Regions from separate parts of the Tetragenococcus halophilus genome, predicted to be linked through region 1. Evidence: a T-box and tRNA genes for the amino acid it is inferred to sense, from the RefSeq annotation. Region 1 holds a T-box; the other regions hold tRNA genes.

Region 1 (11,072 bases):
ACCTAATTGCGTGTTTAGCTACAACAGAAGGCTCGTATTTATCTGCCGCTTCTAAAACCATCTCAGGATAACCTTGAATAAATTTAACAATCTCCCAGCTTCCTTCATCATCTAAAGCATAATTTTTATTCTTATCTGGGGTAAACCCTGCTTTTCTTAATATACTCATTGCGCGAGCATAAGTGTATTGTACATAAGGCCCAGTTTCACCTTCAAAACGTACTACTTCTTCTAGAGTAAAATCAAATGTATTCAAACGATCATTTTTTAAATCATGAAAAATAACAGCCCCTACACCTACTTGCTTGGCTATTTCTTCTTTATTTTCTAAAGAAGGATTTTTTTCAGCAATTTGATTTTGTGCTGACTGGATCGCATCATTTAAAACTTCTTCTAAAAGAACCACTTTACCTTTACGTGTAGATAATTTCTTACCATCTTTTGTAATTAATCCAAATGGAATATGGATCATGTCATCTGACCAATCATAACCCATTTCTTTTAATGTTGCTTTTAATTGTTTAAAATGATAACTTTGTTCATTTCCTACCACATATAAAGACTTCGCAAAGTCATAAGTACGCTTACGATATAAAGCAGCTGCCATATCCCGCGTAATATAAAGCGTACCGCCATCACGTTTTTTAATTAAAGCAGGGTTAAGATCATAAGCAGACAAATCAACGATTTCAGCGCCTCGGTCTTCTTTCAATAAATGTTTTTCTTCCAACAATTCAACAATTTCATCCATCTTATCTTCATAAAAAGCTTCCCCTTTGTAAGAGTCGAAAGTTATTCCTAACATATCATATATCTTATCAAATTCTTTTAGCGATTCTGAGCGGAACCATTTCCATAAATCAACAGCTTCTTGATCGCCATTTTCTAACTTCCTAAAAGCAGCTCTTCCTTCTTCTTCCAATGCCGGTTCTTCTTCAGCTTTTTCATGAAACTCAACATAAAGATTCAATAACTCCTCAATGGGGTTATTACGTACTTTTTCTTCTATTCCCCATTTTTTATAAGCTACGATCAACTTACCAAATTGGGTGCCCCAATCACCTAAATGATTAATTTTAACAGGCTGATAACCAACTTTTTGCAAAATAAGTGCAATTGAATTTCCTATTACCGTTGAACGAAGATGCCCCATAGAAATAGGTTTGGCAATGTTAGGTGAAGACATATCAATAGGCACATTATCGTCATTGCCTATATTAAAATCACCATAATGTTCGCCTTGTTCGATCACTGTTGTTAATACATCATGAGAAACTTTTTTCTTATCCATGAAAAAGTTTATATAAGGGCCTACAACTTCCACCTTTTCAAAAGCAGTATCGTCAATTTGTTCAGCTAATTCACTGGCGATTTGTTGCGGGGCCTTACGATAAATCTTAGCCAAAGAAAACGTAGGAAAAGCCACATCACCATGTGCTGCTGACTTAGGGTTTTCTAGTAGATACTCTACTTGATCAAGTGTTAAATCATCGTGTACGACATCAAAGATTATTTTTGCTACAACTTCTTTATTATTCATTTATATCCTCCAAATTTCTTTATTATTTTCCACAAAAAAAGCCTCTAGCATTTTAAACGCTAGAGACGAGATTTCCCGCGGTACCACTCTTATTGTTTGTTTTCAAACCAACTCTATCTGGTAACGGCAGACTCCGTTTGCTAAGCAAAATTTCACAAGTGCGTTTCCCTTTTCATATCCATTCGGCTTCCACCATTTCCGAACTCGCTTATAAGAACTTTGAAAAGATAATCTCTTGATCTCTAATTTTTTATAATATTTAGGAAGATTATAACAAACTTTCTTATCTTTTACCAGTATGACTTCTTTAACAACCTTTTCTATTAAGAAGTCGCATAATCATTTTTTTCCATATTAATATGAGGAATACCATCTTCTAAGTATTCTTCCGATACTGCTTCAAACCCAAACGAAGTATAAAAATTATATAAATAAGTTTGTGCCTCAATATGCATTTTTCCCCCGGGAAAATAAACTTGGATCCATTCAATTATTTGTCGCACCAACTCTTTGCCTAGACCCTTCCCACGTTCTTTCTTTTTAACAAGTACTCGACCGAAATGAACCAAATGTTCTTCAGAATAAACACGAGCATAAGCAAGTAAGTTAGCTTGTTCATCCTCTAACCAAAAATGATAGGCTTGCATATCAATAGCATCAATTTCTTGATACGGACAAGCTTGCTCCACTACAAACACAGCCACTCGGTTTGCCATTAAGTAATGGTATTGATGAAGAGTTAATTCAGAAAACTTTTTTATCTTTGTCTGCAAACTACACACTCTCTTTCTAAGTAAAATCAAAGCGTTATCTCTGGTTGTTGTTTTGTGATTAGACCAAAAGTGGTTTCAATGGATAGGTATTGCTTTAGCCTACTTTGTAATAACTGAATGGCCTGTTTGTGTTCAGCTTTACGTTCAGGGTTTATATTTTCCATCACTAGTGGTGCATTAATATAATCAGAATATTCAGATTTTAACTTTTTCTAAAAAATGACAAAAAAATCAAATGCTTACGCAAGGGATGACTTTTCCAGAAAAAATTTTTTCATTATTTATCTGAATACTGTTGCAACGACGACAAATGCTATTTCGTCACGTAGGAACGAGTAATACCCACAATTCTTCAAAAGGTTGAAAAAGCAGATGTTTTAATAGGCGCTTGATTTGGAACGGGGATTTCTTACTTCCTGTCTCTACTTTGAGTAAATACGTCAATAGACTGGCAATCATGGCGAGAATGATTTGATTGCTTACCCCTTTTTCACTGTGTGAAAATAGCTTTTTAATCGTCATATGTTGCTTGATATGCTTAAAAAATAGTTCAATTTGCCATCTCGCTTTGTACATGTCGGCCACTTCTTGGGCGGTCACATCAAAACGGTTGGTGACAAAGCGTAATTGTTTTCCTTTTTCATCCTGAATCGTGACCAAGCGAAACGGGGAAGTGAAATAAACCTGAGTGCCTAACACTACCATTTGGTCACGCAAAATGTTTTTACTCTGAGAAGGTTCATAAGTTTCTAGGACATGAACTTTGGCGTTTTTCTTCACTCTTGTGACGAAAAAGTAGCCGTCAGCTTCCATCTCGTCCAGTCGCTCGTAATCAATATAGCCACGATCAAAGATATAGGTCGCTTCCGGTTGATTGACAAAAACTTCTAAGTGATTGTCATCATGTTCTACCGCATTCGTGACTTCAAACTGATCCGGATACAAGTGTTCTTTATCCATAAAACAGAGTTTTAAGTGCAGTTTGATCCCCGCTTTGGTTGAGCGAAAGTCCGCCCAAGGGTACCGAGTGGTATTTAACGGAAAGGTGGAAGAATCCACGAGATAGAGTGCGTTTCGTTTGGTCACCGGTATTTTTGACCGTACTTTCTCCAGTAATTGGGCGAAGATCGCCCACAAAATTTCGTCATCCATCTGGGCGAGCTCACGGGAAAGCTGCGAATGACTAATCGAATCTAACGCCATGGTCTGTTGTAGATCAGGCGAAACAAACGCTGTATCTATTTCACGTAAACTTTCGCACTCATTGTCGATGCCATAGAGAAACACTTTCAAAAAGTGTTCAAAATCAAACTTTTTATGATACTTGTCGGCTTGCGAAATTTTCTCACGAATAGAAAAAGGTAAATTTTTGAAATTTATGTTCGAAAGCCATTTATTAAAAGCTGAAATTGTTTTATACTTATCCATGTGTTTGTCCTTTGTATTGGTCTTGGATAAGTCATCCAAGACCAGTATAAAGGATTTTTTTATGGATGGAAATAGTGTGAAACATAATGAGTGAATTTAAAATGTTTCATGCACCACTAGTGATTTTCCATATAAAAAACTAAATTTGTAGTATCTTCTGTAACTTGTACGCGAGCACTATCTCGCCAAGCCCAACAACGACTAATAATAGACTCAGAATCTTTATACACTACTTCTCCTGTAAGTGCTTCTTCTGTCCTTTCTTCACTAATTGGAACAAATATTTCTCCTCCTTGTGCAATCGTTAGTTCAAGATCTCCTTTAAGAAAATCTCTATCTTCTCCAGCAACAGGAAAAGCCCACTCTAAGGAAACGGAATTATAGATATCTACTACAGGATTAATTGATTTGACACCATTTTGTTGCTTAGCACGCTTCAACAAATTTTCAACAGCACAACGTGCGCCTTTTTTAGTTTTAAATCTTTGATAAGCCGTTCGCCAATCTTTGATAACCGGATTTGCACTGATAGGATCTTCTTCTACCCATTTTATTGCACGTGAATTTGCTTGTTTTAAAAGATCTTTAGGCATATTTTCGTATGAACGATTACTCACGTCATCTGCTAATAAAACGGCAATTTCTGTTTCTGGGAAAAGCTCCCAGAATGAATCTCTCACAATAAATTTTTGCTTCATATTAAGTTAACTCCTTTGTCATATTTTTCATTAATCGTACAATAATAATGTTGAATATTCAACATTATTATTGTACTGTAGTAAAAAGAGGTGGAATTTCAATGCTAAATTTGGTAACTACATTAAATAAACAAGGGTTGTATTACGAATTATATCAACACCAAGAAATCTTCAGTAACGAGGATGCCTTAGTTGTTAAAGCAAAAAAGGGTTTCTCAGGTACTGAAACAAAAAGCTTATTTTTAAAAGATTCCTATGACAAATATTATATCTTTTTCACTTTCACAACAAAAAAAGCGGATTTTAAAAAAATTCACCAATTAACAGGAAAACGATTAAAAATTGTTGCAAAAAATGAAATGGAACAGACAACTGGACAAAGAGCTGGCGCTGTTTCCCCGCTAGGCTATGATTCAAACATCACGATCATTGTTGACGAAGAGTTATTTAACCAGGAGAAATTAGTTTTGCTCCAGGTAGACCAGACCAAACAATGGTTATTTTAGCAAAAGATTTGCTTACTATTATCGGTTTATTTAAAAATAAATACTACATTTATCCCAAGGAGTGAAATCATTGTCTCAAATTTTACGAGAAATAGGAAACATCGCACGCGCCTTAGACTATATTAGTAATGTTGAATTTAAAGATATCCATTTGAATAAAGGGCAATACCTTTATCTAAGTAGAATTTATGAAAACCCAGGTATTATCAATGATAACTTAGCCAAGTTAGTCAAAAATGATCGCACAGCTGTAGCTAAAACAGTAAAACATCTTGAACAGGAGCAGCTGATTTTAAAAAAAGCTGATTCAACAAATAAAAAAATTCGATGCCTTTTTGTCACACAAAAGGGAGAAAAATTACATGATTATCTGCAACGAGAAGAGAAATATTCAAGTAAACAAGCATTAGCTAATCTTTCCTTAAAAGAACAAAAGCAATTATTGAACTTATTGAAAATAGTGAGCTCAAATGTTTCATTCGATTGGGACTTTGTTCGGCAAGGTTATAAAAGAAATTACGAATAGAACTGTTTTATTCTTGCTAATTAGAAAACTCATCTACATTAGTAAAAGAAAGTTAGAGTAGCAAGTTATAAACTAATATAGATTATCTAAAACCTTTTATTACAAAAAAACCAGCAACTTTTTTACGAAAGTACTGGCTGATTTTGTTAATATAATCATTAAAAATTTATTCTCAATTGCGTCACTGCAATAAAGTACTAAATTAAAAAAACTTGGGTACCTTTATTTGAACACCCAAGTTTTTTTAATAATCAACTAGCTACTAGCATTGAAATAATCAAAATAAGTAAGTTCAAAACACCTAAAACAATTATTGGTTTACGCATAAATTTTATCCAAGTAGAGTAATTTACTTTTGATACTTCCAATCCACCCATTACAACACCCGAAGTAGGCGTAATTAGGTTAATTAAACCACAACCAGAGGCAAAAATCATAACCATCACATCTGGACTTAAACCTATGTTATTTGCTAATCCACCCATAACAGGAATAGAAACATAGGCCAAACCTGAAGTAGAAGGGATTATGAAAGATAGACCTAAATACAATACATAAGCACCAATTACGAATAAAATTGGAGAGAAATCTTGTAATAACCCTGCAGCTTTATCCAAAATAAATAGATCTAAATAGGTAGTAGACATTAATACTGAAGCACCACGCGCTACTACGATAATTAAAACAACAGATAACATATCTTTACTACCTTCAACAAAAGAATCTACTGTTTCCTTCTCAGAGAATCTTCCAACAATTGCACAAATTAGACCAATAATGAAGAACCACATTGCTAAATCTCCAAAATACCAATCGCCGAAACTTTCTCCTGTTAAAAAGGAAGTCCATCCATCAAAAATCGTAACCCCAAAATCTCCCCAAGGAATCAATGATACAATCATAACTAGAAAACAAAATGCAAAGATAGATAAAATAATTTTATGACGTTTCGTAAAAGACAAATCTTTTTTATCTTCTTGCCCGAAGTTTTCTTTCATATCCTCTTGTTCTTGCAGTGAAAGAATTGTTGAACCCTTGTCTTCTTTTACTTTTTTAGCGTAACGCATCACAATAAAAATAGAGTAAGCAGTAGAAACAGCCCAAAGCATAAATCCTATTAATAAAATGACCCCTGTGTTAGGCTGAATACCGATTCCCCTCAAAGCATCCATTGCTACGCCTGTTGAAAATGGATTAACAGTTGAACCAATTACCCCTGAGCCAGAACCGAGTAACACAGTACCTACAGCAACAATTGTGTCAAAACCTGCTGCTACTAGCGTAGCAGTTAATAAGCTATAGAAAGGAATTGTTTCTTCAGCCATACCATAAGTAGATCCACCAATTGAAAATAATACCATTAAAATGGGAATTATAATTAATTCATTTCCCTTTAACTTTTTTACCACCGTTTGTATGCCAGATTCAAGTGCGCCTGATTGAGTAACAATATTCAAAAAACCACCTAGCACTAAAATAAACACACTAATTTCAATTGCATCACGGAAACCATTAAATGGAGCCATCACAATATCTGATATTTTAGCGCCAACTACTTGATTAACCGTCTCGCCATCGACCGTCTGCGGAGAAAATGTCTGACCATTTAGTATTATTGTTAGTATACCTAAAGCAATAAGAATAATAAATAAAATACTAAATGACGATAATTCTTTTCTTTTCTTTTTTTTTGCCATTTTATTTTTCACAGTTAGAGACTGTGTCCGACCTTCTTTCTTTTTAGTTTGTTAGTCGTTCAACAAAAAAAGTACTGTCTAAGAAAATCAACCGTTTATGATTATAGCGAATCAGTTTTGATTGAACGAGCTGTTTAATTATGCTACTAGTGGTCTCCCGAGTTGTACCACTCATTGTCGAAATATCCGTAATCGTTACCGGAGAGGCAAGTTCTATTTCTCCGGTCCGTTGATTCCGTTCTGCTAAATCACTAAATAAAATTGCAAGAGAAGTAATAACACGATCATAAGTATTACTTATTATGCCCTTTTGAATTTTCATATTTTTAGTTTTTAAGGCCTCAGATTGTATCTGTAAATATTTGACTAATTGTTTCGCATTATTACTAAGAAGTTGCTCAAAGAATTTTACTGGTATAATAACGACTTCAATATCCGTTTGCGCGATTGCTGAAAAGGTATAAGTCTCATCATAAAACAATCCAATTAAGGGAAACAGTTCATCGCTAGGTATGAACTGTAAATACATGAATTCCCCGTTGATGTCGGATTTTTCAATTCTAATTGTACCTGAGTTCAAAAGATAAAGATGAGACCTGCTATCTCCTGGACTATACAATACTTGCCTTTTCCGGTAATTTCTCACTAAACTATTACGCTGAATCAAATTAATTTCTTGATCAGAAAAATATTGAAAGTATTTATTATATCTCGTAATCACTTCTTCTATCTCCATTTTAACTCTCCTAAAAAGCTTTTATTTAGTTATAACGGTACCGATAGTCTCATTTTGTTCCATTTTACCTAAATTTTCTAAAGATGTAATTATCGCTTGTTTTTCCGGGTTATTATTCGCAAACGAGATAGCAGCTTCAATTTTAGGTAACATACTACCTGGTGCAAAATGACCTTGTTCTTTATATTCTTCTAATTCTGCAACTGTTACTTGTTCTAATTTTTTCTCATTTTCTTTGCCATAATTTATATATACATTATCTACACCTGTTAGAATGATAAAAGTATCAGCTTGAACTAAATCAGCTAGTTTTTCTGAAGCAAAATCCTTATCAATAACAGCTTCTACGCCTTGTAAAGATTTTCCTACAACTGGGATGCCACCACCACCACATGAAATCGTAACAACATCACTATTTACTAGCTTATTAATTGTACTTGCTTCATGGATATCAGTGGGTTTAGGGCTAGGTACAACTTTACGCCAACCTCGGCCTGCATCTTCTTTAAAAGTTGCTCCAGATTTCATTTCCTCATCTGCTTCTTCTTTAGTTAAAAATGGGCCTACTGGTTTTGACGGATTTTTAAAAGCGGGGTCATTCTCATCAACAACAACTTGTGTTAACACGGTAGCAACCTGTTTATCAATCTCTTTCTTAGCTAGTTCGTTACTCATAGCATTTGACAACCAATAACCAATGCTACCTTGTGTCATAGCTACACAAGTATCTAACGGCATAGCTGGATTTTTTTCACTATTAGCAGCTTGTTGTTGTAATAATAAGTTACCTACTTGTGGTCCATTTCCATGTGAAATAATCAAATCATTACCAGCTTGGACTAATTGAACTAAATATTTAGAAGTTTGAACCAACGCTTCTTGTTGCGCTTTCGCGCTGGCATCATCTGAAAGAATCGCATTTCCTCCTAAAGCTACGACAACTTTTTTACCCATAATTATTATGTCCTTCCTTTCCTTTAATAAATAAAAATTATTAGTAAAAAATAGTCTGCAGTTAACATTAATTAAACTATATAATAACCACAAACTATTTTTTACTTTTAAATTTAAAACAGTAAAACGTTTGCTTATTTACACACGAGGGATAAATAAATTACCTAACGTTGCAGCCATGATAGCTTTAATTGAATGCATTCTGTTTTCTGCTTCTTCAAATTGTCGTGCATATTTACTTCTAAATGCTTCATCAGTAATTTCCATTTCATCAATTCCATAATCCTCAGAAACCATTTTTCCATATTGTGTTTTAGTATCATGAAAAGCAGGTAAGCAATGGAGAAGGATTAAATTATTATCTTGGTTACCTGTTTTTTGGATCATATCCATATTAATTTGATAAGGTTTCAATAAATTAACTCGTTCTTCAAATTTGTCTTCTTCACCCATAGAAACCCAAACGTCAGTATATAAAACATTTGCATCTTTAACACCTTTTGCTACATCATCAGTAACCATCAATTGTGCGCCCGATTCTTTAGCAAATTTTTCGGCATAATTTACTACCTCTTGTGTAGGTGAAAGTTCTTTAGGTGAACAGATTCGTACGTTTACTCCTAAAATTGCCCCTGTTACTAAAAGACTATTTGCCATATTATTACGTCCGTCACCAACATAGACAAGAGTAATACCTTCTAATTGTCCAAAAGCTTCTTTAACAGTCATAAAATCAGCGATCATTTGAGTAGGATGCCATTGATCAGTTAATCCATTCCACACGGGAACACCAGAATGTTGTGCTAACTCTTCGACTGTGTCCTGACTAAAACCACGAAATTCAATACCATCAAACATGCTACCTAATACAATTGCAGTATCTTCAACAGATTCTTTCTTTCCTAATTGAATATCATTTGCACCTAAAAATTCTGGATGAGCCCCTAAATCAATAGCTGCAGTTGTAAATGCAGAACGTGTCCTTGTTGAATTTTTTTCGAATAGTAACGCAATGTTTTTTCCTTCTAAATAATGATGCGGTACGCCACGTTTCTTCAAATCTTTTAAATGCAAACTAAGATCAATAAGGTACTCTAATTCTCCACGAGTAAAATCTTTTTCAGCTAATAAGCTACGTCCTTGAAATACTGATGTCATTATAAACTCTCCTGTTCTTTATTTTGTAAGGTCTTCACGATATAAAGGCATACTCATACAACGAGGACCGCCACGTCCACGCACTAGTTCACTACCAGGAATATAATTTAATTTTACCCCTGCTTTTTCTAACGCTTTGTTAGTTACCGTATTACGGTCATATACAACCACTTCCCCTGGAGCAATTGTTAAAGTGTTTGAACCATCATTCCATTGCTCTCTTGCAGCAGCAGTAACATTGCCATCACCACAACGAATTAATTGTACAGAATCACGGTTTAAATATTTTGCTAAAATGTGTTCCAATGTGTCCTCTTCTCGCACAATATTTAATTCGCCATCTGCTTTTGGTGTAATTGAATAAACTTCTAACTCACCTTCAATTTCTGGATGAATTGTAAATTTATCATAATCTATCATCGTAAAGACAGTATCTAAGTGCATGAATTTACGATATTCACCAATATTAAAGGCTAAAACGCAATTGAAACCTAATTCTTGTTTAAAAATATTTTTTGCTAGTTTTTCAATAGAAGTAGCTTCTGTCCGTTGAGAAATTCCTACGGCTAAAACGTCTTTAGAAAGTACTAATTCATCACCACCTTCAATACGAGTTGTATCATTACGATCATAAACTTTAGGGACTTCATTGCCTGCAAAACGTGGATGGTATTCAAAAATATACTGCCCATAGATAGCTTCTCTTTGTCTTGTTACCGAATACATATGGTTTAAAGAGACCCCGTTACCCATTGTAGCAAAATTATCTCGAGTAAAATATAGATTCGGCATTGGATCAATTATAAATGGATAAGCGCTTTCTATCATGTCAGCTAAACCTTCAATTTGGTATTCTGGCATTTCAACCTTTTGAATCCCGGCAACCGTTTTATCAATCAACTCACGATTATCTTCAATTGCAATCAGCATTTCTCTTACTTTTTCTCTTACCGCATGACTACGAATACCTGCTTCATCTAAGTATTGATCAATGAATTGTATACGAACTTCTTCACTAATCAATGACTCCGCTGCCAAATCTTCCAAATAAACAAC
Region 2 (11,072 bases), 530 kb from region 1:
TTCTTCTGTTTCTTCAGTACCATCCCAACCGACTAATACAAACCCGGCAGGCTTTCCTTCTTTTTGGCAATTATCAATATGAGCTTTTAGTTCTTCTAAGCTATCAATATTGTAATATTCATTTTCTTTTATGCGTTCTTGGGCTTTTCTCAATAAACGTGGTGTCATAGCAGCAAGTTCTGCAGCTACAAAATGATTGATTTGTTCAAATGGCACTTTTTGTTTGTCCGCTACATCGCGACTTTTGACCATTACATGGCCATTTTCAATGTCACGAGGTCCACATTCAATGCGGATGCAAGCCCCCTTTAATTCCCATTCATTAAATTTATAGCCTGGCGTATTGTCACTATCATCCATACGTACACGATAGCCCGCTTCTTTTAGATCGCTGAAAATTTCATCTAGTTTTTCCATCACGCTAGGATTTTTCTTCCAAGGTCCTACTGGCATTAGAACAATTTGATTGGGTGCGACAGTAGGAGGCAAAACAAGCCCATTTTGATCGCCATGAGTCATAATCAAAGCACCAATAAGGCGTGTAGAAGCGCCCCAAGAAGTCGTATGAGCATAGACGTGTTGGTTTTCTTTATTTAAATAAGTGATATCAAAAGCCTCAGCGAAATTGGTTCCCATATAATGCGATGTACCGGCCTGCACAGCTTTGCCATCTTGCATCATCGCTTCGACAGAATAGGTATCAACAGCACCAGCAAAACGCTCAGAATCCGTTTTTTGCCCCTTATAAACTGGAATAGCTAAAAATTCTTCGCAAAGTCGAGCATATTCATCTAAGACATTCATCGTACGCTTATGGGCTTCTTCTTTGGTTGCATGTGCGGTGTGTCCTTCTTGCCATAAAAATTCGGATGTACGTAAAAATGGCAATGTTTTCTTTTCCCAACGAAAAACATTTGCCCATTGGTTAATTTCATAAGGAAGATCGCGATAGGAATTAATCCAATCAGAAAATGCGTTACCAATCGTTGTTTCTGAAGTTGGGCGTAGGCCTAAAGGTTCTTCTAATTTTTCATCACCTACTTCAGTGACCCATGGAATTTCAGGAGCAAAGCCTTCCACATGATCTGCTTCTTTCATAAAAAAGTTTTGTGGAATCAACATGGGGAAATAAGCGTTACGAATGCCTTCTTTTTTTAAAAATTTGTTGAATTCTTCTTGAATATGTTCCCATAGCTCATAGCCATCAGGACGAAAAATAATAGAGCCTCTAACTGCGGAATAAGCCATCAGCTCAGATTGTTGTACTGTTTGTAAATACCACTCTGTAAAGTCGTTTGTTTGTTCTGCCATTGTTTTCCTCCTTGTAAAATAAAAAAACATCTCATCCTATAAAAAGGACGAAATGTGTTCATTTCGCGGTACCACCTTTATTGATCACTTTATGCGATCCAGCTTCAAAAGGATAAGGGCTTTAACCCGTCTGTTCTTGGTAGGTTCATAAAGACAGGGGCACCAAAGTTTCAGCCGAGCTTTGGTTCTCTAAAAGCGTGTCTTTTATTACTAGTCCAATTTCTGATTTAAGATTAATAGGAAACAAAGAAAAAAGCAAGGGAAAACTGAGAAAAGATTGCAGGTTTTTACAGAAATTCGTATAATAAAAAAAGTGAAAAATACGAGGAGAGACAAATATGCAAAACGAAATGATGCATCGACCAGTAGTTAAAGCAGAACTAGTGGATTATATGCGCAGCCAGCAAAAATCATTAACAGGAAAATTAAATATAATAGAAAAAGATGCTAATAAGCGAGGCGTTCCTATTATTCCACATGAGACAGTCGTTTTTATGGAATTTTTATTAGGACAAATTAAACCGCAGCAAGTTTTAGAAATTGGAACAGCGATTGGATTTTCAGCGAGTTTAATGGCCCAATATGTGGGAGATAAAGGTCATGTTACGACAATTGACCGTTTTGACAAGATGATTGCAGAAGCCAAAGAAACTTTCCGGTTTTTAGAATTGGAAGATAAGATCACCTTACTTGAAGGACAAGCAGCCGATATTTTACCCACGCTAAAAGGAAGCTATGACTTTATTTTTATGGATAGTGCCAAATCTAAATATATCGAATTTTTACCTGACTGTCTGCGTTTGTTAAAAAAAGAGGGCGTTTTAATGGTCGATGATGTTTTTCAAGGAGGGACTATTCTACAATCTGAAAAAGAAATTCCCCGTGGTAAACGAGGAATCCATAAGAAATTAAATCAGTTTTTAGATACTGTGAACCAGCATCCAGATTTGACCTCTTCTTTAGTACCATTAGGCGATGGGGTGATGTTAATTACTAAGAAAGCAGATGAAGTGGTTCTTTAACTAAAACAATTTGGAAAATAAGTGGCATTGCCATTTCGAAAAATATGCAAAAGAATTTGGAAAACATTAAAAAGTAATTGACATTAATAAAAGCTTTTCCTATAATTATCTTTGTTGTCAAAACCATTGTCACAGTAGCTCAGTAGGATAGAGCATTCGCCTTCTAAGCGAACGGTCGGGGGTTCGAATCCCTCCTGTGACGTTATTAATAAGCGGTAAGCCTTGATTTATAGGTGCTTATCGCTTTTTTTGTATCAAAAATGTGCCGAATTTTCTTTAAATAATATTTATAATCAATGTGTTTTATGAGAAACTGAAGGAATCAAAGCAGGTGTGAAATTGGAAGACAATAATATCTTTATGTTATGTAAAAAATTTAATAAGTCAGCTTTTAAAGAACTGGATAAAAAGTATATTGTTAGAAATTTAAAGGAATCGGAAATAGAAATATGGAAAACAATTCACTTTGATACCTATGCAGATAAAAAAGATTATCGTTATATAGTAGATGAATATTATAATAATTATTTCTCTGACAGAAAAGATGAATTTTTAAATGCTTGTAAAGTTATCTGTGATGTAAATAATAATATCTTAGGAACTTGTTTTTTATGGAAAATTAGTGCAGGACTATGGTCAATTCAATGGTTTAAAGTGATTAACCAATATGCCAACAAAGGAGTTGGAAGGCAATTACTGTCTTATGTTTTAACTGAAGTTAAACTGGACTTTCCTATAATTTTACATACACATGCAGCTAGTTTTTCTGCTATAAAGTTATATGGTGACTTTGGTTTTGAATTTTTAACCGATAATTATATTGGTTCTAGAAAAAACGGTTTAAATGACTCGTTCGACTTAATAAGAAAGAATATAAAATTAAAAGAATTTCATTTTACTTCTCTTTCTGATTCAGAAAGAGAAGTGTTAGCTTCTTTTGATAGTGAAGACTTTTAAAGTATTTAGTATATAGTTAATAAAAGAAATACTAATATGTTTTATAGACAATACTAAGCTTTTTCAACTCGCGTTAGCCGTCTTTTTTCAACTTTTCATTGACGAATTCTTTGCTTTTTGATAAAGTAAGTATGTTGTAATTGTGGGCTTTCCTACAGCTACAACCGCTCTGAGCAAGTTTTAAGTGCTATGATAGCCGCTTGGGATGGCGAGTCTAAGTTTATTATTCAAGGAGGTGCACAGGTATGTACGCGATTATTAAAACAGGTGGAAAACAATATAAAGTTGAAGAAAACCAACCGATCTACATCGAAAAATTAGATGCTGAGGCTGGGGAAAAGGTGACCTTTGATGAAGTTGTTTTAGTTGGTGGCGATACGACAAAAGTTGGTAGTCCACTAGTTGAAGGAGCAAGTGTTGAAGGTACAGTTGATAAGCATGGCAAGCAAAAGAAAGTTGTCACTTATAAATACAAACCTAAGAAAAGTTCACACCGTAAACAAGGCCATCGTCAACCTTATACTAAGGTAACGATCAATGTAATCAATGCATAATTTAAGTATAAGCAGGAGCTTACAATGATTAAAGGTACTTTCAAGCGTGACAGTTCTGGAAGGATTACTTCCTATGAGATAACAGGTCATGCAAATGCAGGTGAATACGGATATGATATTGTGTGTGCAGCGGTTTCTGTTTTAGCAATTAGCACAGTTAATGGTATTGATTCATTAGCTGGTATTGAGCCGACTGTTCAGTCAGAGGAAGAAAATGGCGGTTATTTATACGTCGAAGTTCCTTCAGACAATACACAAGAACAATCCAACATTGTGCAGATATTATTAGAAAACTTATTGCTTGGTATGCAATCTGTTCAAGAGCAATATAATGACTATGTTCAATTAGAAACAACTTAATAATTTGGGAGGTGCATCGTATGTTGATGACAATGAATTTACAATTATTCGCACACAAAAAAGGTGGCGGTTCAACAGCTAACGGACGTGACTCTGAATCAAAACGTTTGGGTGCTAAACGTGCTGACGGTCAAACTGTTACTGGCGGATCAATCCTTTATCGCCAACGCGGAACAAGAATTTATCCAGGCGTTAACGTGGGTAAAGGCGGAGACGATACTTTGTTTGCAAAAATTGATGGTACTGTACGTTTTGAACGTTTAGGCCGCGAAAAAAAACGAGTTTCTGTTTATCCAGTTGCTCAAGAAGCGTAAATAAGAACAAAACAGCTTGATTTCTAAAAATGAAATCAGGCTGTTTTATTTTTTAGAGGATTTTATTATTAGGAGGTTTTATAATGAGGGATGATGTAATAACAATTAGAAAAGCGACAGCTGAGGATGCTAGTGAAATTCTAGCGATTTATGCACCTTATGTAGCAGAAACTACGATTTCATTTGAGCAGCAAGTTCTAGAAGTTGCAGAATTTGCTACACGTATTACTAAGACTTTGCCTGATTATCCTTATTATGTTGCTCAAGATAATAAACAAAATATTTTAGGTTATGCTTATGCGGGTGCTTATAATTCACGTGTTTGTTATAATTTAACAGCAGAAATTAGTATATATGTAAAAAAAGATGTTGCACATAGAGGTGTGGGGACAACTTTATATGAAGTGTTGGAAGAACAATTAAAAAGGCAACATGTGGTTAATCTGTTATCAATTATTGCCGTGGGTAATCAACAAAGTGAGCAATTTCATATCAAACAAGGTTTTGAACAAGTTGGTTATTTTCCTCATGTAGGGTATAAATTTGACCGCTGGCTAGATGTGATTTGGATGCAAAAAACACTTCAGACAAATTTATGTTACCCAGGAGACTTTATCCCGTTTTCTGAATTTTAAGAGACAATTTGTTAAGTGTATAATAGGAAAAAAGCTTTTAAAGTAAAAATTAGTTATCTTTGTTTTTCAATTAATTTAGTAGCGAGGGATATATTTATTTACACTAATTGGTAATGATGAACAAAAGAAGGTATAATAAAAAAAGATGATGTGGAATTATTGTTTGGGTTTTGAAACGAGGTGAAAATCGTGAATAAAAGAATGGAAAAAATTTACCAATACATAGCACAAAAAAATAATTCTGGCACGAAAAGTGAGCCAACGGCAGTAACTACAAGTGAAATTGCTCAAGCATTGGCTATTCAAAGAAGCAATGCTAGTAAAGATTTAAATCAGTTGGTACGTGATGAGAAAATAATTAAAACAGACAGTCGGCCAGTTAAATATTTTTTAAATCAAGATATGTCTGAAGAAAAATATGTAAAAAGCTATAAACAAGAACGGGAACCTCGAAAAAAGCAACAACCACAACATGTTCAGTCATCATTTGTTTCAAGAGAGGATATTTTCTCCAATATTATTGGAATCAACGGTAGTATGAAAAATGCTGGTGAACAAGCAAAAGCAGCGATTTTATATCCTCCTAGAGGGTTGAATTGTTTGATTACAGGTCCAACAGGCTCGGGGAAAACCTACTTTGCTCATGCGATGTTTCAATTTGCTAAAGCTAATAATGTTATTGCTAGAAATAAAGAACTCATTGTTTTTAATTGTGCCGATTATGCCAATAATCCAGAACTTTTGATGAGCCATTTGTTTGGTTATGCCAAAGGCGCTTTTACGGGTGCAGATGAAGAGAAAACTGGCGTTATTGACCAGGCTGATCAAAGTATGCTTTTTCTAGATGAAATCCACCGTTTGCCGCCTGAAGGTCAAGAGATGATTTTCTATTTTATGGATCATGGAACTTATAGTCGTTTAGGTGAAACAGGCAAACATCATTCTGCTGAAGTTCGAATTATTGGTGCGACGACCGAAGATCCTAATTCTACGCTTTTGGATACCTTTGTTCGCCGAATACCGATAAACATTCAACTACCTTCTTTTGTATCACGTCCTGCTTTTGAAAAAGTTGATTTAGTCAAGGTAATGGTTTCTCATGAAGCACATCGTATTCAACGTACGATTTCATTAACTGAAGATGTGGTTAAAGCATTAATTGGTAGTGTTAGTTATGGGAATATCGGACAATTAAAATCAAATGTTCAACTTGTTTGTGCAAGAGGATTTTTGAATCATATGCATGAAGAACAAATTGATATTACTATTGAAGATGTGCCAGAAGGGATCCGTTCAGGATTAATTTTGTTAGCTGATAATCGAGGGACATCGACAGAGCTTTCGCAAAACCTTGAATCAAAATTAGTTATCCAGCCCAATGAAGATAGCTTGAATATTCAAGCAGATTCTTATGAATTACCTTATAATTTATATGATATTATCGGAGATAAAGCGGAGTTATTAAAATCAGATGGCATCGATCAAGAAACGATTAATCATTTTATTTCAACCGATATCAATGTTCATTTAAAATCATTTTATAAAGATCACGGTTTTTCTTTTTATGCAGATAATAAATTAAGTGAGTTTGTTGACCGTAAAATTATTGAATTGACCAACCGGATTTATACGATGGTAACCGATCGTTTGGGAAATGATTTTCAATCTAATTTCGTCTACGCAATGAGCTTACATATTAGTTCTTTTCTTAAAAAACTGCAATTAGGTGAAAAGCGAGAAGTTAATGATAATATTAGAGAAATGGTTACTGCTTATCCGCAAGAACTAGAACTAGCTAAAGAGATCCAACAATATATTGGGAAATGGTTTAATATTTTAATTCCTGAAAGCGAGATTTACTACTTGGCTGTTTTGCTGGTTTCTTTAAGAAGTGCCTCTCAAGTGGGAAGAATAGGCGTCGTTGTAGGAGCTCATGGGAATAGTACAGCAACGAGTATGGTGGATGTGGTGAAACAATTATTAGATATTGAACAAGTAGCGGCAGTGGATATGCCTTTGGATATGCCCCCTAAGATTGCTTTAGAAAAACTAAAGCAAGCGGTGCTTTCTGTTCATGAAGGCAGTGGTGTCTTGTTATTGGTAGATATGGGCTCTTTAGTGACCTTTAATGAAAAAATTCAAAGAGACACAGGGGTGTTTGTTCGAACAATTGATATGGTAACAACACCGCTTGTATTAGAATCTGCTCGTAAAGCTTCTGTTTTTGGCACCAGTCTAGACGACCTTTATGAATCGTTAAAAAACTTTCACGGTTACAGTTTAGATTTGCTACCTACAACTTTAACAGAAAACCATCTACCTAAAGCAATCCTTGCCATTTGTGCTTCTGGCGAGGGGACGGCTGTTCATATAAAGAAAATGATTCAAGCAACGCTTAATAAAAAACAAATGACAGATATTGAGGTCCTTACTATTTCAGCTGTGGATTTAAATCAACAATTATCTAAAATTCAACAGCAGTATCAGGTGATTGCAACCACTGGAGTAGTCGATCCGCAATTGGCAGCTCCTTTTATTACATTGGAGAACTTTATTACACAAAATACCGATGAATTGATTGATAAATTATTGTTAAATAATCAGAAGCTAATTTCTGAAGAGCCGCTATCTTTTAACGAAGTGGAGACTAAAGATGTTTGCCTGAATTATTTAGAAAAAAACTTCACTTTTTTAAATCCGCAGAAATTAATCGCACCTTTATTGCAATTTACTGAAGAAATTATGGATAATTGGCAAATCCCTAGAAAAGAACAAGGTTTTTGTATTAATTTTCTTTTACATGCAGCGGGGATGGTCGAACGAGTAGTGCTACAACAACCTTTGACAGTATCTGAAGATGAGAAAGTGGGATTGCAAAATAATTCAGAATATGAAGCACTACATCTTCAAGTAACCTCATTGAGCAGAGTTTTAAATTTAAATTTCCCTGTGTCCGAAGAGTTTTACTTATTGGAGCTAATCAAACGGCAAGAAAAAGAGTAAATATGCTGAAAATACACTAAGAGATACACTAACGACACTGTATCTCTTAGTGTATTTTTTAATTTGTTTTAAAATCCTGTTATGTAAGTAGTGTATCTTTATTTTTTGGCACATAAATTGCTTCTAAATGAATGAAGGAGGTGTGGTAACTGATAAATCAATGAAATTAAGGAGGCGGTCAAAATTTGGATATCCGTTTAGCGCGTATAGACGACCGGTTAATTCATGGACAGGTCACTACATCATGGACTAAACGAACCGATATTAATCGTATTATCGTGGTCAGTGATACTGTTGCGTTTGACCATCTGAGCAAATTCCTTTTGCAACAAGCTGCGCCACCAGGAATAAACGCCAATGTCGTGACAGTAACTAAAATGTTAGAAGCGTATAATAGTGCGTTGTTCCAATCACAAAAAGTTATGCTATTATTCACCAATCCGCAAGATGTAGAAAGATTAGTGCGCGGAGGAATCGTATTGAAATCATTAAATATCGGTGGGATGCGTTTTGAAAATGGGAAGCAGATGGTGACAAATTTTGTTTCGGTAGATGAAAAGGACCAAGCTTCTTTTCATTATCTGGCTAAACAAGGAATTGAATTGGAAGTTCGCAAAGTTCCAACTGATCGCAAAATTAATTTAGTTGATTTGTTGGATAAAAAAGAAAGAACAAAACAATAAAAAATTGTAAATTAGGGGGTAAAAAAATGGTAGGAATCATCCTAGCAAGTCACGGGGACTTCGCCGATGGTATTTTGGAGTCAGCGACCATGATTTTTGGCGAACAAGAAAATGTTGCTTCTTGTGTGTTAAAGCCAAGTGAAGGCCCAGATGATATAAAGAAAAAAATGGAAGACGCTATTCACTCATTTGATGATCAAGAAGAAATTCTTTTTTTGATTGATTTATGGGGCGGTACGCCATTTAACCAAGCGAATAGTTTGTTTGAAGAACACAAAGATAAATGGACCATCGTAGCAGGCATGAATTTACCGATGGTGATCGAAGCTTTTGCTTCTCGTCTTTCTATGGACTCTGCCCAACAAATTGCAACGGCTATCATCCCTAGCGCAACCGATGGGGTCAAAATAAAACCAGAAGAACTGGCACCAGCTGGAGGTAATGATCAAGCAGCGGACGATACGGGCGCACCAGAAGAACCTAAAGGCTCCTTACCTGAAGGAACAGTTGTTGGCGATGGTAAAATAGAATATGTATTAGCGCGTATTGACTCTCGTTTATTACATGGGCAAGTTGCGACAAACTGGGCCAAGGCAACAAATCCCAACCGGATTATTGTTGTTAGTGATGCTGTTGCGCAAGATAGCTTGCGTAAAAGTTTAATCGAACAAGCAGCGCCACCAGGAGTAAAAGCAAATGTTATTCCGATCGATAAAATGATCGAAGTAGATAAAGATCCACGCTTTGGTAAAACAAGAGCTTTATTGCTTTTTGAAAATCCTGAAGATATGCTAAGAGCAATTGAAGGTGGCATGGACGTTCACGAGGTTAATATCGGTTCTATGGCCCACTCTAAGGGAAAAGTTGTAGTCAATAATGTTATTTCAATGGATGAAACAGATATTGAATCTTATGAACGTATGGAAGAATTGGGCGTGCAATTTGATGTACGTAAAGTACCAAGTGATTCAAGCGGGCGCCTGAATGATTTGCTTAAAAAAGCGAAAGCTGGCTTACAAAATGCCAAATAAAAAAGTAAAGACTTAGGAGGTTTATTATGTCAGATTTAAATGCAATTCAGATGATATTGGTCGTAGTTGTTGCATTTTTTGCTGGTATGGATGGAATTTTGGACCAATTTCAATTTCACCAACCATTAGTTGCATGTACCTTGATTGGACTTGTAACCGGCAATTTAGAAATTTGTGTTATGTTAGGCGGTTCATTGCAAATGATCGCTCTAGGATGGGCGAACGTTGGTGCGGCTGTAGCTCCGGATGCTGCATTGGCGTCAGTAGCTTCTGCTATTATCTTAGTTTTAGGTGGACAACAACAAAGTGGTATCTCAACTTCAATCGCTGTTGCCATTCCTTTAGCTGTAGCGGGTCTATTTTTGACAATGATCGTTCGTACACTTGCAGTTCCAGTTGTTCATGGGATGGACAAGGCAGCCGAATCAGGAAGTTATCGTAAAATTGAATTGTTGCATATTTTAGCGGTTTGTATGCAAGGATTGCGTATTGCTCTTCCAGCAGGTGCTTTGCTATTTATTCCTGCAACCACTTTTCGCCAGTTCTTAGAATCAATGCCTCAATGGTTGACTGACGGTATGGAAATCGGTGGTGGCATGGTTGTTGCTGTTGGTTACGCAATGGTTATCAATATGATGTCTAGTCGTGAGGTATGGCCGTTCTTTATCTTAGGTTTTGCTATTGCGGCAGTTACTGATTTAACATTGATCGCAATTGGTGCCATTGGTATTGCTTTAGCACTTATTTATATCTCGCTTTCAAAACAAGGTGGTTCTTCCGCAGGTGGAGGAAGCAATGGTGGATCTGGTGATCCTCTAGGCGATATACTCAATGATTACTAAAACTGATAAAAGGAGGAGATAACTCATGGCGGAAGAAAAAATTAAATTATCAAAAAGAGATCGTTTAAATGTTGCATGGCGTAATACCTTTGCCCAAGGTTCATGGAACTATGAACGTATGCAAAATGGTGGTTTTGTTTATGCGATGATCCCGGCAATCAAGAAATTATATTCAGATAAAGAAGATCGTAAATTAGCATTACAGCGTCACTTGGAATTTTATAATACGCACCCATATTTAACTGCACCGGTACTTGGTGTAACTTTAGCGATGGAAGAAGAACGTGCTAGTGGCGCACCGATTGATGATGTTGCGATTCAAGGTGTGAAAGTCGGAATGATGGGGCCTTTAGCAGGGGT
Region 3 (11,072 bases), 820 kb from region 1:
CGCCATGAAAAGTAAAAGAAGAAGTACCTAGTTGCTTGATTCGACGTAAACGTTGCACTTCTTTTGAATTAATTAAATCAAGAATCACTTGATGATTGACGTGGATATAATTATGCACCGGGTCACGAAAAACTTTTTCAACCGGTAGCATTTGATATTTATAAGCTAGGGACATCGTTAAGCTCCTCTAATTGTTTATTTCGTTTGGTCATATTTACCAATTTGTTCTCAATTTGTGTTTCTTGTTTATTTTCCTTTACCCAATCTAGTGCATTTTGGGCGACTTCGTCAATATTTAAAGCTTGGAGAAAGCGCCTCTTAGTTTCAGAAATAGAGATCGTTTTATGTAAGACATCCGAAAGAGTAGTCATCGTTAGTGGCCAGACTTCTGGATAACCGTTTTTCCCGTAGTTTTCTGTTAAACTTTTTTGATAGAACGCTTGAACGATTTCTCCACGCTTATTTTGATCTCCGGAAACACTTAAATACATCATGACTGCAATGCCTTCTTTTACTCGACGTTGGGCAATACCTGCAATTTTTTTACCATCTACACTTAAGTCAAATTTTCCTGGGCAATAGGAATGGCTGATTTCATATGCCCGAATCGTTAATTCAGGAAAAGCATTTTGTATGAGGGTCAACATTTTTTCATAACCTTGGTCGATAGAAGTATTACTCTTAGGAAAAATCCAAGAAATATTCAATATCCCCTTATCGGATATGACACCTAAACCGCCAGCATTACGGATCACTAGGTCATAATGATTTTCTTTTAAGACCTTCACGCCAGCCTCTAGATTATCGACACGAGTATCTTTCATTCCTAGAATAAATGTCTGTTCAAATTGCCAAAAATGGAGCAAATTGCTATTGGTTTTACCTGCAGTTTCGGTTAAAACGTCTGTTAATGCAAAAGGAAGCAATGCATTTTTTTTAGTAAAAGTTTCTTGATCAAGTAGTTTTATTTCCATTGATATGTCCTTTTCTAATAATAACCTTATTATATACCACAAAGAAAGATCAGCAAACGGTTTAGACTATTTTTATTGCTAATTTATGTTAAAATAAGTCGTTTGATTGACAAATTAAAAAAAATGTGAAAAATAAAATAGAGGAGACTGGTATTTTTGTCCTTTTCTAGCAAAAGTTATGTTATTGCTTGTGACTTAATTCAGTCTTGATTTGTCGTAAAGGAGAATGGAAGATGGAATCAAAGCGAGGTATTCCTGTCTCAATTCATTTAAAAACAGAAGTAAGACAAGAAAATGAAGCTGAAGAATTTTTGTTTGATATTAGTGGACAAGTGATTAGAATGGGAAACACTCTTTATATTCGTTACAAAGAAGAACAAGAAGATGGCATGTCGCCAGTACCTGTTACGATGAAAATTTTCCCTGATGGAGCTGTTCAACTGACACGCTCAGGAGAAACGCATTCACGATTAAAGTTTATCTACGGAAAAAGTTTTGAAACAACTTATAAAACTCCCTATGGTACAATTTTTTTAACGACTTATACTAAAGATTTGCATTTTACTTTAAATGATCATCCAATGTCTGGGAAAGTTACAGTTGCATATGATTTATTTATGGCAGAACAAAAAGTGGGTAGTTATGATTTGCTATTAGAATTTTCTGCTTAGTTTCGTAAATTTTTTTCATAAAAAATTGCTTTTTTTAAGACAGTTTTGTATGATTGACTTTAGATTTGAAAGGACGTGTCCTGTTTGAAAATTAATGTATTTGAAAATGTAAATAAAAGTGATTTATCGATGGTTGAAGTTGCTCATGCTATTTTAGAACAAGAAGGCGAAGTCATGGACTTTTCTGATATAGTAAATGCTACTCAAGAGTATTTAGGTATTCCAGATAGTCAAATTCGGACTTCTTTGGCTCAATTTTATACGGATTTGAACACAGATGGAAGTTTTATTTCATTAGGTGAGAACCGTTGGGGTCTGCGTTCATGGTATGCGCTTGATTCGATTAACGAAGAAGTTACTCATGGTCTAGAAGATGAAGATGAAACGCGACGTCGTGCGCCTAATAAGGTTAACGCCTTTGCTGGTGGCGATCAAGATGTTATTGACTATAACGCTGACGATCCTGAAGATACTGATTTAGTAGCAGCTGACGACGATGATCTTTTTGATGATGACGATGATGATGAAGAAATTGCCGAATACAATTCGGACTTACAAGAAATCGGTGCTGATAATTCAAATGATGATGATGAAGAAGAGTTACCAGGAAATATCGAAGAGGATTTAACCGTTGTTGATGACGACGATGAAGAAACCGACGATGATGAGGACGAAGAACAAGTCTAGTAAAATATCGCTTCTCGTTTTAAATTTTAAACGCTAAGATATAAACTTTGCGAAGTATATCTTAGCGTTTTTTCTATAGAAAAAAGGATCAAGCAAAGCGGATATAAAATGGGTCTATAATATTTAGTGTTGTTACTAAAAAAATTAGTAATAACACTAATTTTTTATATAACAAAAAAGCATTTGTTTCCTTTATAATTAAGTTGGACACCAAAATAAAAGGAGAAAACAAATGCTTCAATACAAAGATATCAAAATTAAAGATCAAAATCTAGATGTAGGCCTTAAAAACTTACTCAATATTAAGGACCCTCACATCTTTTTTTCCGCTCAAGCAGTTCAAAAAGAACCCATTCATCATCGAATGACGAATGTCTTTTACGGTGTCCTTACCTACACCCCGAAAGCTTGCGAATGTTGTGGCCTCATAAATGAAGAGAATCTTCTTATTAAACATTCGCCAAAGGCTTCGGATATTCAATTAATTCTTTATCAGGAAGTGCCCAGCGTTTTACGCTTATTTAAGCAACGATTTTATTGTAAATCCTGTCATCATACTTTTAGTGCCAGGACCTATTATATCGCCAAAGACTGTTATATTTCGCAAGCCTTGAAGTTTGCCATTGCGATAGACTTGAAGAAAAAACTATCGATGAAAGATATTGCTTTACGCTATGGGGTCTCATTTAAAACCGTGGAACGCGTATTGGATACCTTCTATCAAGGACTTAAATTCAATCCCAACCATTTACCGAAACATTTGCTAATCGATGAATTCAAAGGCACGAAGGACTGTGAAGGAGCCATGTGTTTTATCTTCAGTGACGCTCAGACAGGAAAAATTATCGATATCTTGGACGATCGCCGCAATTTCAAACTGATTGCTTACTTTCAACGATTTACTCAACAAGCGCGGAAAAGAGTCCAACATGTGGTTATGGATATGAATTCGGCTTATGGAAAAATGATCCCTCAAGTATTTCCGAAGGCCAAGATTCTTGTGGATCATTTCCACATTATCCAACAGATTTCTCGAGCTTTTAACCAGCAGCGGATTCGGTCGATGAACCAGCTGGACAAAAAGAGCGCCCAACAAATGAAGGATTATCGCAAATTAAAAAAATACTGGAAACAGCTCCAAAAAAAGCATAAAAACTTGGGGTACGACCATTTGAAACAGTTCCCTCTTTTTCGCCAAAAATATGTGACGGAATCGGAAGTTGTGGATTACTTATTAACCATTGATCCCGTGCTTAAGGCTTCTTATGATGTTTATCAAGATCTGCTTGACGCTTTTGAGAACGGCAAAGCGCAACCATTTTTCGCTATCATTGATCAACTGTCGCCTTTATTAGAAGAACCCTTTAAAAAATCCTTACGTCACCTCCAAAAGTACCGTAAAGAAATTACCTTATCTTTTACTCAACCGTATTCCAACGGCAAACTTGAAGGGAAAACAACTTGATTAAAGTAATTCAACGGATTGCCTTTGGCTTTCGTTCTTTTAATCATCTACGTAAGCGAGTGCTTATTCAACAAGGGCTTCTTGAGATCTTATAAAATAACAAAAAAAGAAGAACCGAAGTCCTTCTTTTTATAAAGGTTTTGCTTAAACAACACTATTTGACAAAGAGCCTATAAAATCTCATTGCTTGATCCTTTCATGTATATAAAACTTCATTTTGTAATCTTTTCCAAGATAGCGTATACTTAAAGTAATAAAACTTACGCACCATGAGGGAGTCGAACCCCCGTCTCAAGAACCGGAATCTTGTGTGATATCCACTACACTAATGGTGCCAAAGCTACCTTACATAGTTTAGCGAATTTTAAGAAAAAAAACAAGGGGTAATAAAAATGAAATTTGAACAGCAATTTTCCCAAAAACAAAGCCAGACACAGAAATTAGCGATGACGCAAAAATTGCAGCAGTCAATTCAAATTTTGCAATATAATACAGAAGATTTAATTGATTATATCGATAACAAAGCTTTGGAAAATCCTTTATTAGAAGTTATGGAACCATCGTATTCTTCAAACTATTCTAAACCTCGTAAATCTTCAGGAGAAGAGATGAATTATCTTAGCCAGATCCCAGATAACTCTATTTCTTTGTTTGAACACTTAATTGATCAAGTTCATTTAAACTATCGAGATACGTATTTACGTCAACTGGTTTTGTATTTAGTTGAGTATATTGATTTGAACGGTTTTTTAAAAATTTCATTAAAAGAGGCTGCTGAAAAAACGGGTGGTTCTGCGATCCAATTACTAGATGCATTGACATTGATTCAGCAGCTAGATCCAGCCGGAGTAGGGGCGCGTAATTTGCAAGAGTGTTTAATGTTACAAACAGAACGGGATAATTCTGCTCCGCATTTAGCTTACGTTGTATTAGAAGAAATGTTTAAAGAATTAGTAGATCGTAAATGGGAAAAAATCGCAAAAAATTTCGACATTTCTCTAAGCGATGTACAAGAGATTTTTGATTATATTCAAAATTTAACGCCCACACCAGGAGCTATCTACGGCGCTACTGAAGGATTGTTTATTATTCCTGATTTAACTGTGAAAATAGACGATCAAGAGCTTAAAGTATTATCAAATCGAAAAAGTATTCCAGAAATCAAATTTCAACAAAATTATTTTGAACGAATGGAAAAAAGCCAAGACCCAGAAGTTCTCAAGTATTTAAAAGATAAGCAACAAGATTATGAATGGCTAAAAAAAACGGTCCAACAACGTGGTGATACCATTTATCGTGTAGGAAAGGCGATCGTTTCTCATCAAAAGGACTTTTTTCTAGATAAGGATCGTCCGCTAAAACCTTTAACCTTAAAAGATATTTCTGAGGAATTAGAAATCCACGAGTCCACGGTGAGTCGTGCTGTAAATGGAAAATATTTGGAAACTGTGTTTGGTGTATTTGAATTAAAATCTTTTTTCAGCAAAAAAATAGGCGAAAATTCTAATGAAAGTTCTGCCAATGATGCTAAACATTTATTGCAACAATTGGTAGAGCAAGAAGATAAGGCAAAGCCACTCTCTGACCAAAAACTTACAGAATTGATGAAAGATAAAGGCATCGCGATCTCTCGCCGGACAGTTGCTAAGTACCGGGACGCATTAAATATTGCTGGCTCATCAAAACGAAAAAGATACGATTGAACCCACAAAAAGCTATGTAATTAAAACATGGCTTTTTGCTGTGAATCACTACGATTCAGCGACCAAGGGGAGCTGAGAGTAGCTGATGAACAGTACTAGGAGAGCGGAGCGCATGTAGTGACCGAATTATTAGAAATATAAACGACAATTAGTTGCCAAATAATGCAGAAAATGATAGTATAAAAACGTAAGGAATTGAGTTTTGACACAAGCTTGATTTTTTTTACAATATACGGGTCGTTTTAAGTCTATACTGGTCGATTAATGTCCCACGGAGGGATTATATGCTTAGTGAACTACAATTGATTGAAGCAATCGCGCCAGACATATTATATGTACTGCAGGAAAGATATCGGATTCTACAAAGTATCTATTGGATGCAACCTATCGGTAGAAGAAGTCTTTCGGAAAGTTTGGCTTTGACAGAACGTGTATTGCGAACAGAAACCGACTTGTTGAAAAAGCTTGATTTAATTGCCACTTCCAAAAGCGGAATGCGCTTGACGGAAAAAGGCGAAGAAGTCTACGAACAATTAGGCGATACAATGGATCAGCTTTTTGGCATGCAACAAAATGAAAGACGATTAGCTGAAATTTTCGGTATTGCACGTTGTATCATCGTAAGCGGCGATTCAGACCAACAAAAAAAGGTTGTGGATGAATTTGGTCGTTTGTTAGATGAAGCTTTGCATAATTATTTACCTAATGGTGAAAATATTATTGCAGTGATGGGTGGTACAACAATGGCGCGCGCCGCTAAGCAATTAACCAATCTTAAAAGCGCTAAGCGTAAAAATTTGTTTGTCCCTGCCAGAGGCGGAATCGGTGAAGCGGTGAATGTGCAAGCTAATTCAGTAAGTGCTGAAATGGCAACTCGTTCACAAGGTGATTATCGGGCGCTTTTTGTCCCAGAACAATTGAGTGCTATAACCTATGATTCATTGTTAAAAGAACCTTCCATCGTAGATGTTCTTAACTTGATCAACCAGGCGAAATGTGTGATTCACAGCATCGGGCGAGCTTTACATATGGCGGCCCGCCGTAAAATGACGGAAGAAGAAATTCTTATGTTGAAAAGAAAAAATGCAGTCGCGGAATCTTTTGGGTATTTTTTCGATGAAGATGGCAAAGTAGTTTACAAAATCCCTAGAGTTGGTCTACAATTAAAAGATATAAGGGACATTCCTTATATATTTGCTGTTGCCGGAGGAAAGTCTAAGGCAAAAGCAATTCGGGCGTATATGGAAAATGCGCCGCAACAAACGTGGCTCATCACTGATGAAGCCGCAGCAAATGAGATTTTAAGAGGGGTAACCCTTTAAAATAAATTTTTTGGTTTTCATAAGGAGGAAATCACATTATGTCAACAAAAGTAGCAATTAATGGTTTTGGACGTATTGGTCGTTTAGCTTTACGTCGTATCTTAGAAGCAAGCGATGAATTAGAAGTTGTCGCAATTAACGATTTAACTGACAACGAAGACTTGGCTTATCTTTTGAAATATGACACAGCACAAGGTCGTTTCCCATACAGCGTAGAAGTTAAAGAAGACGCGCTAGTTGTAGATGGTAAAGATATCAAAGCATATGCTGAAAAAGATCCTAGTCAATTACCTTGGAAAGAAAATGGCGTTGACTTAGTATTAGAATGTACTGGATTATTCACTGATGCAGCAGACGCTCATGCTCATATTGATGCAGGTGCTAAAAAAGTGTTGATTTCAGCACCAGCAAAATCAAAAGATACTAAATTAGTTGTTTATGGTGTAAACCATGAAACAATCACTGCAGAAGATAACATTGTTTCAGCTGCTTCATGTACAACAAACTGCTTAGCACCAGTTGTTAAGGTGTTAAATGATAAGTTTGGCGTTGACCGTGCGTTAATGACAACTGTTCACTCTTATACTTCTACTCAAAACTTGCAAGATGCTCCAGGTGGACGTAAGAGCCGTGCTGGTGCTGCAAACATTATACCTGCAACAACAGGAGCAGCTAAAGCAGTTGGTAAAGTTATTCCAGAAATCAATGGTCGTGTTGATGGTACTGCTTTGCGTGTGCCAACAATTACTGGTTCAATCACTAACCTATACGGCGTATTGAACAAAAAAGTTTCAGTTGATGAAGTAAACGCAGCAATGAAAGAAGTTTCATCTGATGCATTTGCTTATAACGAAGACGATATTGTTTCTTCTGATATTATCGGCTATGCTGCTGGATCTATCTTTGACGCTACCCAAACTGCTGTTATGGAAGGCGAAAATGGGGAACAATTAGTTAAAGCTGTTGCTTGGTACGATAATGAATATGGATTTACTTCAAACATGGTTCGTACGTTAGAATATTTTGCAACAACTTTATAAGCCGTTGTTGAATAAATTCACTTGCTAATATGATTCATTTGAATTTAAGAAATAAAAGCGGGGAAGCGACGCGCTTCTCCGCTTTTTTTAAGAAATTGTTATTTAGGAGGCAGATCCATGGCTAAAAAAACAGTTGAAGATGTTGATTTAAAAGGAAAAAAAGTATTGGTTCGTGCAGATTTTAACGTGCCAGTAAAAGATGGTGCCATCACAGATGATACTCGAATCAAAGCAGCACTTCCAACGATTAAATATGTATCTCAACACGGCGGTAAAGCCATTTTGTTTTCACACTTAGGCCGTGTGAAGACAGAAGAAGATAAAGAAGGCAAATCTTTAGCTCCAGTTGCTGATCGCTTAGGTGAACTTTTAGACCGTAATGTGACATTTGTTCCAGAAACGCGTGGGGAAAAATTAGAACAAGCAATCGATAACTTGCAAAACGGAGAAATCGTCGTTTTCGAAAATACTCGTTTTGAAGATATCGAAGGTAAAAAAGAAAGTAAAAATGACCCTGAGCTTGGAAAATACTGGGCTTCATTAGGAGACGTTTTTGTAAATGACGCTTTTGGTACAGCGCACCGTTCTCATGCTTCAAACGTAGGAATTGCTTCTACAGGCATTCCAACGGTCGCTGGTTTCTTAATGGAAAAAGAAATCGAATTTATCGGCGAAGCAGTAGACAACCCTAAGCGTCCAATGGTTGCTATTTTAGGTGGCGCAAAAGTTTCAGATAAAATTGGCGTTATCGAAAACTTAATCGAAAAAGCTGATAAAATTTTAATCGGTGGCGGCATGACTTATACTTTCTATAAAGCAAAAGGCGAAGATATTGGAAATTCAATGGTTGAAGAAGACAAAGTTGACTTAGCCAAGTCTCTAATTGAAAAAGCTGGAGATAAGTTAGTTTTGCCAGTAGATTCTGTAACAGCTAAAGAGTTTTCTAATGATGTAGCTACTGAAACTTATGAAGGGGCTATTCCTGAAGGTCAAATGGGCTTAGATATCGGACCCAAAACAGTCGAGAACTTTAGCAACATCTTAAAGGACGCAAAAACCGTCGTATGGAATGGACCTATGGGCGTATTCGAAATGTCCAACTTTGCTAAAGGAACCATTGGCGTTTGTGAAGCAATTGCTAGTTTACAAGACGCAACAACAATCATCGGTGGCGGAGATTCTGCTGCAGCTGCAGAAAGTTTAGGTTTTGCTGATAAATTTACACATATCTCAACTGGCGGTGGCGCAAGCCTTGAATTATTAGAAGGTAAGGCTCTGCCAGGACTAGCAGCTATTAATGATAAATAAATTTTAACTTTTAGTTAGGTTAAATAAAGGAGTGTTCATATATGCGCAAACCGATTATTGCGGGAAACTGGAAAATGAATTTAACAGCAAAAGAAGCAAAAGATTTTGCTGAAGCTGTAAAAAACAAAATCCCTTCTAATAAAGAAGTGGATTCTGTTGTAGGTGCACCCGCGCTATTTTTAGAAACATTGGTTAATGAAGCTCAAGGAACTGAATTACAAATTTCTGCACAAAATTGCTATTTTGAAAATTCAGGAGCATTCACAGGAGAAACTTCTCCTTATGCTTTAGCAGATTTAGGTGTTGACTATGTTATTATTGGTCACTCTGAACGTCGTGAATATTTCCATGAAACTGACGAAGAGATCAATAAAAAAGCAAAAGCAATCTTTGATAATGGCATGCTTCCTATCCTTTGCTGTGGAGAAACTTTAGACACTTATGAAGCAGGTAAAACAAGCGAATGGATCGAAGGCCAAATCAACAAAGATTTAGCTGGACTATCTAAAGAACAAGTAGCTAATATGGTTATCGCTTATGAGCCAATTTGGGCAATCGGTACTGGTAAATCTGCAGACGCTAAAATCGCGGATGAAATCTGTGGCGTTGTTCGTAAAAAGGTAGCGGACTTGTTTGATGAAGATACTGCTGAAAAAGTACGTATTCAATACGGCGGTTCAGTGAAACCAGAAAACATTGCTGAATATATGGCAAAAGAAAATGTTGATGGTGCATTGGTCGGCGGTGCTAGCTTGAAAGCTGATTCTTTCTTAGACTTAGTTAAGGCAGCAAAATAATACAGAGTTTATAAATCTTTTAAATTATAGTATTATTAAATAAAGTCATAAGAGGTAACTCTTAGATTAATCATACTCAAAAGGAGAGACAAGTATATGTCAATTATTAGTGATGTTTATGCACGCGAAGTCCTAGACTCTCGTGGAAACCCAACTGTTGAGGTAGAAGTATTTACAGAATCCGGTGCTTTCGGAAGAGGTATTGTTCCTTCTGGTGCTTCAACAGGTGAACATGAAGCTGTAGAACTACGTGATGGCGATAAAGACCGTTACGGAGGTAAAGGTGTAACAAAAGCAGTTGATAATGTAAATAACATTATTGCTGACGCAGTTATTGGTTTTGATGTTCGTGACCAAACGGCGATTGATAAAGCAATGATCGCACTTGATGGTACCCCAAACAAAGGAAAATTAGGTGCTAATGCCATTCTTGGTGTATCACTTGCTGTTGCACGTGCAGCTGCTGACTATTTAGAAATTCCTTTATATCACTATTTAGGCGGATTCAATAGTAAAGTATTGCCTACACCTATGATGAATATCGTTAATGGTGGGTCTCATTCTGATGCACCAATCGCTTTCCAAGAATTCAAAATTTTGCCAGTAGGCGCTAAAACTTTCCGCGAAGCGCTACGTTGGGGTGCAGAAACTTTCCATGCTTTGAAAAGTTTGTTAAGTGAACGTGGCTTAGAAACAGCTGTTGGTGATGAAGGTGGATTTGCTCCTCGTTTTGAAGGAACTGAAGATGCAGTTGAAACAATTGTTGCTGCTATCGAAAAAGCTGGTTTAACACCTGGTAAAGATGTTTATTTAGGTTTTGACGTGGCCGCTTCTGAATTTTATGAAGACGGCGTTTATGACTATACAAAATTTGAAGGTCCTAATGGTGCTAAACGTTCTGCAGCTGAACAAGCAGATTATATTGAAGAATTAGTAAACAAATACCCTCTTCTTTCCATTGAAGATGGAATGGACGAAAATGACTGGGATGGTTGGAAATTACTTACAGATCGCCTAGGTGATAAAGTTCAATTGATTGGAGACGATTTGTTTGTTACAAATACTGAAATCCTTCAAAAAGGAATTGATATGGGTGTTTCCAATT

What was found. The T-box of region 1 lies ahead of argS (arginine--tRNA ligase). A T-box ahead of a tRNA ligase gene usually reads a tRNA of that ligase, here a tRNA-Arg.
Region 2: it has a tRNA-Arg gene. The T-box ahead of argS (arginine--tRNA ligase) is inferred to sense a tRNA for this amino acid. The anticodon was not compared.
Region 3: it has a tRNA-Arg gene. The T-box ahead of argS (arginine--tRNA ligase) is inferred to sense a tRNA for this amino acid. The anticodon was not compared.

The regions. Positions count from the first base shown of each region.
Region 1 is NZ_CP012047.1:2,318,789-2,329,860, forward strand. It holds gene argS (arginine--tRNA ligase) at 1-1,540, opposite strand, end outside; T-box leader at 1,599-1,792, opposite strand; gene AC806_RS11195 (GNAT family N-acetyltransferase) at 1,864-2,313, opposite strand; gene AC806_RS11200 (IS4 family transposase) at 2,635-3,741, opposite strand; gene AC806_RS11205 (B3/B4 domain-containing protein) at 3,858-4,439, opposite strand; partial or broken gene AC806_RS11210 (YbaK/EbsC family protein) at 4,541-5,010, shown strand; gene AC806_RS11215 (MarR family winged helix-turn-helix transcriptional regulator) at 5,016-5,471, shown strand; gene AC806_RS11220 (YfcC family protein) at 5,723-7,168, opposite strand; gene AC806_RS11225 (Crp/Fnr family transcriptional regulator) at 7,212-7,904, opposite strand; gene arcC (carbamate kinase) at 7,926-8,858, opposite strand; gene argF (ornithine carbamoyltransferase) at 8,997-10,019, opposite strand; gene arcA (arginine deiminase) at 10,035-11,072, opposite strand, start outside.
Region 2 is NZ_CP012047.1:1,791,840-1,802,911, reverse strand. It holds gene proS (proline--tRNA ligase) at 1-1,311, opposite strand, end outside; gene AC806_RS08605 (O-methyltransferase) at 1,650-2,333, shown strand; tRNA gene AC806_RS08600 (tRNA-Arg) at 2,462-2,535, shown strand; gene AC806_RS08595 (GNAT family N-acetyltransferase) at 2,673-3,290, shown strand; ribosomal protein L21 leader region at 3,443-3,516, shown strand; gene rplU (50S ribosomal protein L21) at 3,536-3,844, shown strand; gene AC806_RS08585 (ribosomal-processing cysteine protease Prp) at 3,869-4,204, shown strand; gene rpmA (50S ribosomal protein L27) at 4,225-4,518, shown strand; gene AC806_RS08575 (GNAT family N-acetyltransferase) at 4,602-5,153, shown strand; gene AC806_RS08570 (sigma-54-dependent transcriptional regulator) at 5,343-8,156, shown strand; gene AC806_RS08565 (mannose/fructose/sorbose PTS transporter subunit IIB) at 8,342-8,839, shown strand; gene AC806_RS08560 (mannose/fructose/sorbose PTS transporter subunit IIA) at 8,866-9,870, shown strand; gene AC806_RS08555 (PTS mannose/fructose/sorbose transporter subunit IIC) at 9,897-10,712, shown strand; gene AC806_RS08550 (PTS system mannose/fructose/sorbose family transporter subunit IID) at 10,738-11,072, shown strand, end outside.
Region 3 is NZ_CP012047.1:1,497,309-1,508,380, reverse strand. It holds gene AC806_RS07075 (HD domain-containing protein) at 1-175, opposite strand, end outside; gene AC806_RS07070 (lipoate--protein ligase family protein) at 159-974, opposite strand; gene AC806_RS07065 (YwiB family protein) at 1,208-1,645, shown strand; gene rpoE (DNA-directed RNA polymerase subunit delta) at 1,730-2,332, shown strand; partial or broken gene AC806_RS07055 (ISL3 family transposase) at 2,565-3,892, shown strand; tRNA gene AC806_RS07050 (tRNA-Arg) at 4,061-4,132, opposite strand; gene rpoN (RNA polymerase factor sigma-54) at 4,190-5,500, shown strand; gene AC806_RS07040 (sugar-binding transcriptional regulator) at 5,785-6,822, shown strand; gene gap (type I glyceraldehyde-3-phosphate dehydrogenase) at 6,861-7,862, shown strand; gene AC806_RS07030 (phosphoglycerate kinase) at 7,980-9,170, shown strand; gene tpiA (triose-phosphate isomerase) at 9,212-9,967, shown strand; gene eno (phosphopyruvate hydratase) at 10,064-11,072, shown strand, end outside.